DNA from 2 places in the Cupriavidus sp. HE11 genome. Region 2 is predicted to be linked to the other one. Evidence: riboswitches for the same ligand, from Rfam matches in the RefSeq annotation. Region 2 holds a riboswitch; the other holds the start of a gene.

Region 1 (4,898 bases), on a different replicon from region 2:
GTGGTCGATGCTCTGGGTGCCGGTGTTCTTTGCCTTGCTGACGCTGGCGCTGGTGTTCACCAACGAGCGCCATCACCTGATCTGGACCTCCATCGAACTGATGCCGCCGGGTGTCTCGCCGGGCGCGGTGTTTCGTCATGGCGTTGGCTATACCGCCGTGGCGGCCTGGACCTACGCGATGCTGGGGCTCAGCATGTATTTCCTGGCGACCGCCGAGGTGCCGAACGCGGCGCTGTCGGTGCGCGGCCGCAACGTGCTGATGGCCGGACTGTTGCTGCCGCTGGTCACGCACATCGCCTACCTGTACCGCTGGACCGGCCCGCTGGGCGGCGACCTGACGCCGGCCACGTTTTCCCTGATGACCCTGCTGGTGTGGTTCTGCGCGCTGCGCACGCACCTGGACGATACCGGCCACTACGCGCGGCTGCGCGTGTTCGACGCGATCCGCGAAGGCTGCGTGATCCTGGGCGCCGACGGACGCATCGTCGAGTTCAATCCCGCTGCCGCGCGGCTGGTGTCCGACCTGCGCCGCGGCCAGATACCGCCCCCCGCGTGGCACCACGCGCTGAGCGATCCCGACGAGGCGGCGCCTTTCATTCCAGACGGGCTGGGATACGAACTGACGGTGGAGCCCGTGTGCCGGATGGACGGCAAGCAGATCGGCCTGCTGGTGTTCATGCGCGACATCAGCCGCTACCAGTCGCGCGAGCAGGCGCTGGCGACGCAGCTTGGCGAAACGGCAGAGCAACTCTCGCGCGTGCAGGCCGACCTCGATATCGACGCGCTGACCGGCATCCCGAACCGGCGCTACTTCCAGCGCGAATCGCTGGCCGCCGTGGCGCGGGCCCACGAGCGCGGCAAGGAAATCGGCCTGCTGATCCTGGACGTCGACCTGTTCAAGCAATACAACGACCTGTACGGCCACCCGTGCGGCGACGATTGCCTGCGGCAGGTGGCCGCGGCGCTGACCGGCGTGCTGCACGGCGCGCAGTTCTGTGCCCGACTGGGCGGCGAGGAATTCGCGGTGGTGCTGCCCGATTCGTCGACCGACGAAACGCGTGCCACCGCCCGCAGCATGGTGGCGGCGGTGCGGGAACTGGGCATCCCGCACAACGGCACCCCCGTGCAGCCATACGTGACGATCAGCGTGGGCGCGGTGTGCGCGGTCCCCGAGGCGGCACGGCTGGAGCCGCTGCTGCATCGCGCCGACAGCGCCATGTATCGCGCCAAGCGGGCAGGGCGCAACCGCTATGTGCTGGACGGCAGCCTGTACCTTGGGGTGCAGAACAGCTGATTTTTACGATGACGTGAAAAAGGGCTTGCAAATTGCCAGAGCTTATGTAGAATTCGCGTCTCGCTTCAACGCAGCAATGCAGCGAAACGAAGCCCAGATGGCGGAATTGGTAGACGCACTAGGTTCAGGTCCTAGCGGTGGCAACACTGTGGAGGTTCGAGTCCTCTTCTGGGCACCAATTCAAAGACCCCGCTCAATGAGCGGGGTCTTTTCATTTGTGCGCCCAGAAAGGGAAGTCCGTGGGGACTCCCGTGGGGACTCGAAAAGACTGCGCCTGCAAGCGCAATCCGGGGTCGCGCATGGGTGACCGAGTCGCTTCTGGGCACAAATTCGAAAGCCCCGCTCGAACGAGCGGGGCTTTTTCATTTCCGGAATCAGAACGTCCCCCAGACCGACGCCGCCCGGGATCCTGCCCCTGGTGGTCTCCCCTCTCCCGCATGGCGGGAGAGGGGCGGGGGAGAGGGCGGGCGTATCAGGCTGCTACGCCGCCCACGCCCTGGCCCACCGCAACGCGCCCGTCTTGTGTCGCCGCGTGCCGCACCACATCCCCCACCATCTCCGCCGTCACGGCCGACAGCGTCCAGCCCAGGTGCCCGTGCCCGGTGTTGTAGAACACGTTGGCGGCATGGCCCCGGCCGACGCGCGGCATCATGTTCGGCATCATCGGGCGCAGGCCTGCCCAGGGCACCACGCTGCGCGTGCTGACGCCGGGGAAGCACGCATGCACCCAGTCGACCAGCGGACGGATGCGGTCGGCGCGGATGTCGCGGTTGATGCCGTTGAACTCGGCCGTGCCGGCTACGCGGAAGCGGTCGGCGCCCAGCCGGCTGGTCACGAGTTTGGTCTCGTCGTCGAGCAGGCTCACCGTCGGCGCGCTGGCCTGGCTTTCGGCGTCGTTCAGGTTCACCGTGATCGAGTAGCCCTTGACCGGATAGATGTTGACGCGATCGCCAAGCTGCTGCGCGAACGCCCGGCTTGCCACGCCCGCGCACACCACCACGCCGTCGAACTCGCGCGATGCGGGCAGGTTGTCTTCGGCCGACACCACCGTCGCGCGCCGGCCCGTGGTGGCAATCGAGCGTACGTCCTGGTTGTACAGCGTCTGCACGCCCAGGCGGCGGATCGCGGCGGCCAGGCCGCCGGTGAACTTGTGGATGTCGCCCGTGGCGTCGCTTTCGGTGTAGTAGCCGCCATAGAAGTTGCCGGCCAGCGTGGGCTCGATGTCGCGCATTTCCGCCGGCGTCACCGCGTGGCGCTCCAGACCGCCTTCGGCAAGCAGCTTCGAGACCCGCCCGGCATGCTCGAAGCCCGCCTTGTTGCGATAAATATGCAGGATGCCGCGCCGCTTCAGGTCGAAGTCGATGCCTTCCGCGTCGGCCCAGGCAAACAGGTGCTGGCGTGCGGCGATTGCCAGCCGCGCGGTCTCCACCGTGTTGGCGCGGTAATGCGGGATCGAGGCCATGAATTCCGCGAACCAGCTCAGCTTGTGCCAGGTGGGGCGCGGATTCACCAGCAGCGGCGCATCGGCGCGCAGCATCCATTTGATGCCCTTGGCCAGCGTGGACCAGTGCGTCCAGACTTCGGCATTCGACGCGGACAGCTGGCCGCCGTTGGCGAACGACGTTTCCATGGCCGCATAGCGATGGCGCTCGAACAGCGTGACGGAGAGTCCGCGTTTTGCCAGCGCGTACGCGGTCGTGACGCCGGTAATCCCGCCGCCGATCACTGCAATGGATTTCATGTGGAAGGTCTTCCAGGACGTCATGGGGTGGCAGTCCACGGCGCACCATGCGCTTCTCGCGGACGCCCCCTCTGTCCTTGACCTGAGAGATTCGCGAGCAGGGCTCGCTTGCTCCTTCGGTACCGCCGGCCGACGTACAGGCCGGGGGTTCTTCAGAGTTCAATGGCGATACCGGTCCTTTTGCCTGAGAGTTTCCGGGGCGGTTGCTCCTTCGGCGCCGCGCTGCCTGGCGGCAGCAACGGGCTCTCCCGATATCGCGGGATACAACGGTGGCAACTATGCCACAGAATTTAAAGATTCGGCTATTGGGTTTTTCCGGGTCAGCACGCGGGGACCAGGAAGCGCTGCGCCAGCCGTACCCACGCCGCGGCGCCCAGCGGCAGCACCTGGTCGTTGAAGTCGTAGCCGGGGTTGTGGACCATGCAGCCACCGAATTCGCCTTCGCCGTTGCCCAGGATCAGGTAGCAGCCGGGCACCGCATCGAGCATCCAGGCGAAGTCCTCGCTGCCGTTCAGGCCCTTGGGCGCCTGCGTGACCACCTGCTCGGTGCCCACCAGTTCCTGGCAGACCTCGGCGGCCAGGGCAGTGGGACCGGCCGCGTTGACCATCGGTGGCGTCAGCTGGCGGTAGTCGATCTGCGCCGTCACACCGTGGGCCTGCGCGGTCAGGCTGACGATCTCGTAGATGCGTGCTTCCACCAGTGCGCGCGTCTCGGGCCGTGCCGCGCGCACATTGAGGCCGATCTTGACCTCCTCCGGAATCACGTTGTGCGTGGCGCCGGCGTGGATGAAGCCGACCGACACCACCGCCGTGTCGTCGGGCGCCACGTTGCGCGCCACCACTGTTTGCAGGGCGGTGATGATGGCCGCCGACGCGGCAATGGGATCCTTCGAACGATGGGGCATCGCGCCGTGGCCGCCCACACCGCGAATCGTCACGTCGGCCACATCGGACGACAGGCTCACGGGGCCCTCCAGTACACGGAACGATCCGGCGGGCACGCCGGGCATGTTGTGCAGCGCGAACACTGCATCGCATGGAAAGCGCTCGAACAGGCCATCGTTGATCATCGCGCGCGCGCCGCACAGGTTTTCTTCGTCGGGCTGGAAGATCAGGTTCAGCGTGCCGTCGAAGCTGCGCGAATCGGCAAGCGCCTTGGCGGCGGCCAGCAGGATGGCGGTGTGCCCGTCGTGCCCGCACGCATGCATGCGGCCCGGGGTCTTGCTGGCGTAGGGCAGGCCGGTGGCCTCGACGATCGGCAGGGCGTCCATGTCGGCCCGGATGCCCAGGCGGCGCGTGCCGTTGCCCACCTTCAGCTGGCCCACCACGCCGCTCTTGCCGATGCCGGTATGCACCGTGTAGCCCCAGCTTTCCAGCAGCGTGGCGACGAGCCGGCTGGTGGCGCCCACCTCGAAGCCCAGTTCGGGCTGCGCGTGGATCTGGCGGCGAATGTTGACGAAGGTCTCGGTGTCGATGGCAGGCAGCAGGTGCGGCAGCAGCTGAAACGGGGTCAGGGTCGGTTCGCGGGTCATGGAGAGGTCTCGGAAAGTGGGGCTCGCGGGAAATCGATGGTGGATCAGTGTTCGCGTTTCTCGGCAATGCGCAGCACGGCAACCAGGGCCAGCACGCCGCACGCCATCATGTAGAAGGCCGGGGCCATCGGATTGCCGGTCTTCGCCAGCAGCCAGGTGACGATGAATTGCGACGAGCCGCCGAACACCGTCACGCCCACGCTGTAGATCACGGCCAGGCCCGTGGCACGCACGCCGGCCGGCAGCATCTCCAGCAGCATCAGGAACAGCGGCGTGGTGCCCAGGTTGATGCTGGCGGTCAGCAGCGCGGACAGGCCCAGCACCAGCGGCA
Region 2 (4,898 bases):
GGCCGTGGCGTGGAACGCCTCGGTGTTGAAGCCGGTTTCCAGCGTCAGCGTGTCGAAGAACGTCTCGTTGACCGGCGCCAGGCCCAGCATCTTCAGGCCGGCGGCCAGCGTGGCGGTCAGGCGGTGCACGCGTTGCGCAATGCGTTTCAGGCCCTGCGGGCCGTGGTAGACCGCGTACATCGACGCCATCACGGCCAGCAGCACCTGCGCGGTGCAGATGTTCGACGTGGCCTTCTCGCGGCGGATATGCTGCTCGCGCGTCTGCAGTGCCAGGCGATAGGCCTTGTTGCCCTGCGCGTCGATCGTGACGCCGACCAGGCGGCCCGGCATCGAACGCTTGAATTCATCCTTGACCGCCATGTAGCCCGCGTGCGGACCACCGAAACCAAGCGGCACGCCAAAGCGCTGCGAATTGCCCACGGCCACGTCGGCGCCCCATTCGCCCGGGGCGGCGATCAGCGTCAGCGCCAGCAGGTCGGCGGCGGCCACCACGCGGCCACCGGCCGCATGCACGGCATCGGCGATGGCGCGGTAGTCGGCCACATCGCCATTCACCCCCGGGTATTGCAGCAGCACGCCAAAGGCATGCGACTGCGCGGCGTCGGCGGCGGGGCCAACCTTCACCTCGATGCCCAGCGGCAGCGCGCGCGTGCGTACCACTTCCAGCGTCTGCGGCAGGACGTCGTCGGCCACGTAGAACGTGTTCGACGCATGCTTGTGCACGCGCTGCAGCAGCGTCATGGCCTCGGCGGCCGCCGTGCCTTCGTCGAGCATCGACGCGTTGGCGATGTCCAGGCCCGTCAGGTCCGTGATCATCTGCTGGAAGTTCAGCATCGCTTCCAGGCGGCCCTGCGAGATTTCCGGCTGGTACGGCGTGTAGGCGGTGTACCAGGCCGGGTTTTCGAAGATGTTGCGCAGCACCACGCCCGGCGTGAGCGTGTTGTAGTAGCCCTGTCCGATGAAGCTCTTCAGCACGCGGTTCTTGGCGGCCAGGCCGCGCAGGCGGGCCAGTGCGGCTTCCTCGGTCAGCGGGGCGGTGAACTCGCCCAGCGACATGCCGTCGCGGCGGCGGATGGCGGCGGGCACCACGGCGTCGATCAGCGCGGCGCGGCTGTCGAAGCCCAGCACCTTGAGCATGTGTTGCTGTTCGGCGCTGTCGGGACCGATATGGCGGGCGGCGAAGGCGTCGCGCGCCTCCAGTTCGGCCAGCGTGGGCCGTGTACCTTGGGCGGCGGCATTCATGGGAAACGGGGCGTTCATGGCAAGGAATCTCGGGGAGCGGGCGGCGGGCAGGTGGTCAGACTGCCCGCCGCGCGTGGCATCAAACAGTCAGCGCCATCAGGCGCCGACGCTGGCCTTGTAGGCGTCGGCGTTCATCAGGCCGTTCACGTCGTCGGCGTTGGCTGGCTTCAGCTTGAACAGCCACGCGTCGAAGGCGTTGGCGTTGACCGATTCCGGCGACGCCGAGGCGGCGTCGTTGACGGCGATCACTTCGCCAGCCACCGGGGCGTAGATGTCGGAAGCCGCCTTGACGGACTCCACCACGGCCAGGGCGTCGCCGGCACCAACCGACTTGCCGACTTCGGGCAGTTCCAGGAAGACGATGTCGCCCAGGGCATCCTGTGCGTGGTCGGTAATGCCGATCGTCAGCGTGCCGTCGGCTTCGACGCGCACCCACTCGTGCGACTCGGTGTACTTCAGGTCAGCGGGGAAGTTCATGAGGTTCTCCGTCAATACAGTTTGTTTCTTGTTTCATTCACCCAGGTCCGCAGCAGGTTGGGCTCGAGCGGACGGGTGGAGGGGCGACCGTTTGATGTGAAGCCGGGCGATGCCTCAGCTCACGAGTGCCTTGCCATTACGCACAAACGGCAGTTTAACCACAGTCGCGGTCAGTTTGCGGTCACGAATCTCGACCTGGACGTCGGTGCCGGGCGCCACGTCCTTCGGCAGGCGGGCAAACGCGATCGACAACTGCAGGCTCGGGCTGAACGTGCCGCTGGTGATTTCACCAGCTCCGGCGGCGGTGATTACCTTCTGGTGCGCACGCAGCACGCCGCCCTTGTCGCGCAGGATCAGGCCCGCGAATGTCTGTTTCTGGCCGCCGGCCACCAGGGCCTGCTTGCCGGTGAAGTCGCGCTCGCTCTGCAGGTCGACCGTCCAGGCCAGGCCGGCGTCGAGCGGCGACGTGTTGATATCCATGTCCTGGCCATACAGGTTCATGCCGGCTTCCAGGCGCAGCGTGTCGCGCGCGCCCAGGCCAGCCGGGCGCACGCCCGCCGCGGACAGCTTTTCCCAGATGCCGGCAACGTTTTCGGCCGGCACCACCAGTTCGAAGCCGTCTTCGCCGGTGTATCCGGTGCGGGCGATCATCAGCTCGCCCATTTCGGGGTCCTGCACCACAAGCGCGTTGAACGGCTTGAGTGCGTCGGCGGGCTGGGTGGAGGGGAAAGCCTGGTAGACCTTGGCGCGCGCATTGGGGCCCTGCACGGCCACGATGGCCAGCTTGCCGGCGCCGGCCGGCGCAACGTCGCCACGGCGCGGCGTGATCGTCACGCCGCTGCCGGTGGCCGCGTTGCGCGACTGGATCCATTCGATGTCGCCGATGGCCGTGCTGGCGTTCACCACAAGGCGGAAATGATTCTCGGCAAAGAAGTAGACGATCAGGTCGTCGATGACGCCGCCCTTGTCATCGAGCATGCAGGAATACAGCGCCTTGCCCGGCGTTTGCAGCTTGTCGACGTTGTTGGCCAGCAGGCCGCGCAGGAAGGCGCGCGTCTGGGCGCCGTGCAGGTCGACCACGCACATGTGCGACACGTCGAACATGCCGGCATCGGCACGCACGGCATTGTGTTCCTCGATCTGCGACCCGTAGTTGACCGGCATGTCCCAGCCGCCAAAGTCGACCATGCGGGCGCCAAGGGCGCGGTGGATAGCGTTGAGGGGCGTGGCCTGGAGCGTCATGGATATCCTCGGGGGCGGTTCGAAAACGAAAAAAGGGTCATCCGCCGCAACGATCGGTGCACCAATGTGCAACCAATCCGCTGCGGCGGATGACCCCTCTGTCCTCGATACCTGAGAGATTACGAAGCGTCGGCGTGCCGCGCGCTTCGTGCGCCCCTTCGGTGGACATGCTCACCCTGCGTCAGGGCAGTGGCGGATGTCGCTCTCCAGAGTGCGGCATGCATCGTGTGCATGTTGCATGCCGATCCGGTCGGTCCATGGTGCCTGAGAGTTTTTGGGTAGTTCCCCTTCGGCGGCGCAGTCGCTGCGCGCTCTCCCGGCCGGATGCGCGAGAATGTACGGGACCGGTCTGCCTTTGTCAAACGCAAGCCTGACGCCGGCCACCGGCCACGCCCCCGGATCTGGAACTTGTTGCCGGCCGGTTATCGGTGGTCCTTCGTCACGACGTTACCGATCACACCGCCCACGGCCGCACCGCCCAGCGTACCCAGCGCACTGCCGTCGGTCAGCACGGCACCGCCCAGCGCACCGGCGCCCGCGCCAATGGCCGTGTTCCGCTGCTTCGGCGTCATGTCCGCGCAGCCGGCAAAGCCCACCAGCGTCACGCCGATCAGGGCAACTTTCGAAAGGGTGCGAAGCGTCTTCATGATTGGCTCCTTTGTTGTCATCGAGCATCGTTTCCGATTTGTGGATCTGTCCCGAACCGGTCGCGCCACGCGCAAGACCCGCGCGGTCCTGCCCGACAAGAGGCAAGCTCCATGCCCCGGGATCCGCCGTTTTACGATTGTTACCAGCCTGAAACGCCTCTTGTCGGACGCCGCCCGACAACCGGTCCAGGCCTGAAGCGCGTGTTAACATCGACGCCTTTGGCGCGCAGCCCCTCAGGTGCGCCTTGAGCCATCCCGCCCGCAACGTTCCCCCTGCCTCATGACTCACGGACTCAATGCCGCGCAATCCGAAGCGGTTCGCTATCTGGACGGCCCCTGCCTTGTGCTGGCGGGCGCCGGCTCGGGCAAGACGCGCGTGATCACGCAGAAAATCGCCCACCTGATCGAGGACAAGGGGTTCGAGCCACGTCACATCGCGGCCGTCACGTTCACGAACAAGGCGGCGAAAGAGATGCAGGAGCGCATCGGCAAGCTGATGGAAGGCAAGACCACGCGCGAAGGGAAGCGCATTCCACTCAAGCAGCTGACGGTTTGTACGTTTCACTCGCTGGGCGTGCAAATCTTGCGCATGGAAGCCGAGCATGTCGGGTTGAAGCCACAGTTCTCGATCATGGATGCGGACGACTGCTTCGGCCTGATCCAGGAGCAGCTCGGCACGACCGACAAGAAGCTGATTCGCAGCGTGCAGGGCACGATTTCGCTGTGGAAGAACGGCATGGTCGATCCCGAGACGGCACTCGCGCAGGCCGCCGATGCCGACGAACACCAGGCCGCGATGGTCTATCGCAACTACGTGGCCACGCTGAATGCCTACCAGGCGGTGGACTTCGACGACCTGATCCGGCTGCCCGCCGAGCTGTTCGCGCGCGACGAGGCCGTGCGCCTGAAGTGGCAGAACCGCCTGCGCTATTTCCTGGTCGACGAATACCAGGACACCAACGCGTGCCAGTACCAGCTGCTGAAGCTGCTGGCGGGTGGCTCGCACCTGCGCGCGCCGGCATTTACGGCGGTGGGCGACGACGACCAGGCCATCTACGGCTGGCGCGGCGCCACGCTGGACAACCTGCGGCTGCTGCAGACCGACTTTCCCGACCTCAAGGTGGTCAAGCTGGAGCAGAACTACCGCTCCACGGTGCGCATCCTCGAAGCGGCCAACGCGGTGATCGCCAACAATCCGAAGCTGTTCGACAAGAAGCTGTGGTCGGAACACGGCATGGGCGATCCGATCGCGATCCACCCGATGAACGACGAGGAGCACGAGGCAGAGTC

What was found. A riboswitch is a leader RNA that binds a small molecule or an ion and turns the genes downstream of it on or off. The one in region 2 is predicted to bind glycine.
Region 1: linked by a shared signal. The riboswitch ahead of ACOABP_RS22700 (D-amino acid dehydrogenase) and the one ahead of gcvT (glycine cleavage system aminomethyltransferase GcvT) in region 2 are both predicted to bind glycine.

The regions. Positions count from the first base shown of each region.
Region 1 is NZ_CP184465.1:1,197,988-1,202,885, reverse strand. Features, by position in the region: gene ACOABP_RS22710 (diguanylate cyclase domain-containing protein) at 1-1,294, shown strand, start outside; tRNA gene ACOABP_RS22705 (tRNA-Leu) at 1,386-1,472, shown strand; gene ACOABP_RS22700 (D-amino acid dehydrogenase) at 1,767-3,035, opposite strand; glycine riboswitch at 3,198-3,296, opposite strand; gene ACOABP_RS22695 (M20 aminoacylase family protein) at 3,356-4,567, opposite strand; gene ACOABP_RS22690 (MFS transporter) at 4,612-4,898, opposite strand, start outside.
Region 2 is NZ_CP184464.1:1,794,783-1,799,680, reverse strand. Features, by position in the region: gene gcvP (aminomethyl-transferring glycine dehydrogenase) at 1-1,260, opposite strand, end outside; gene gcvH (glycine cleavage system protein GcvH) at 1,339-1,719, opposite strand; gene gcvT (glycine cleavage system aminomethyltransferase GcvT) at 1,834-2,961, opposite strand; glycine riboswitch at 3,050-3,181, opposite strand; glycine riboswitch at 3,203-3,290, opposite strand; gene ACOABP_RS08425 (glycine zipper 2TM domain-containing protein) at 3,384-3,608, opposite strand; gene ACOABP_RS08420 (UvrD-helicase domain-containing protein) at 3,889-4,898, shown strand, end outside.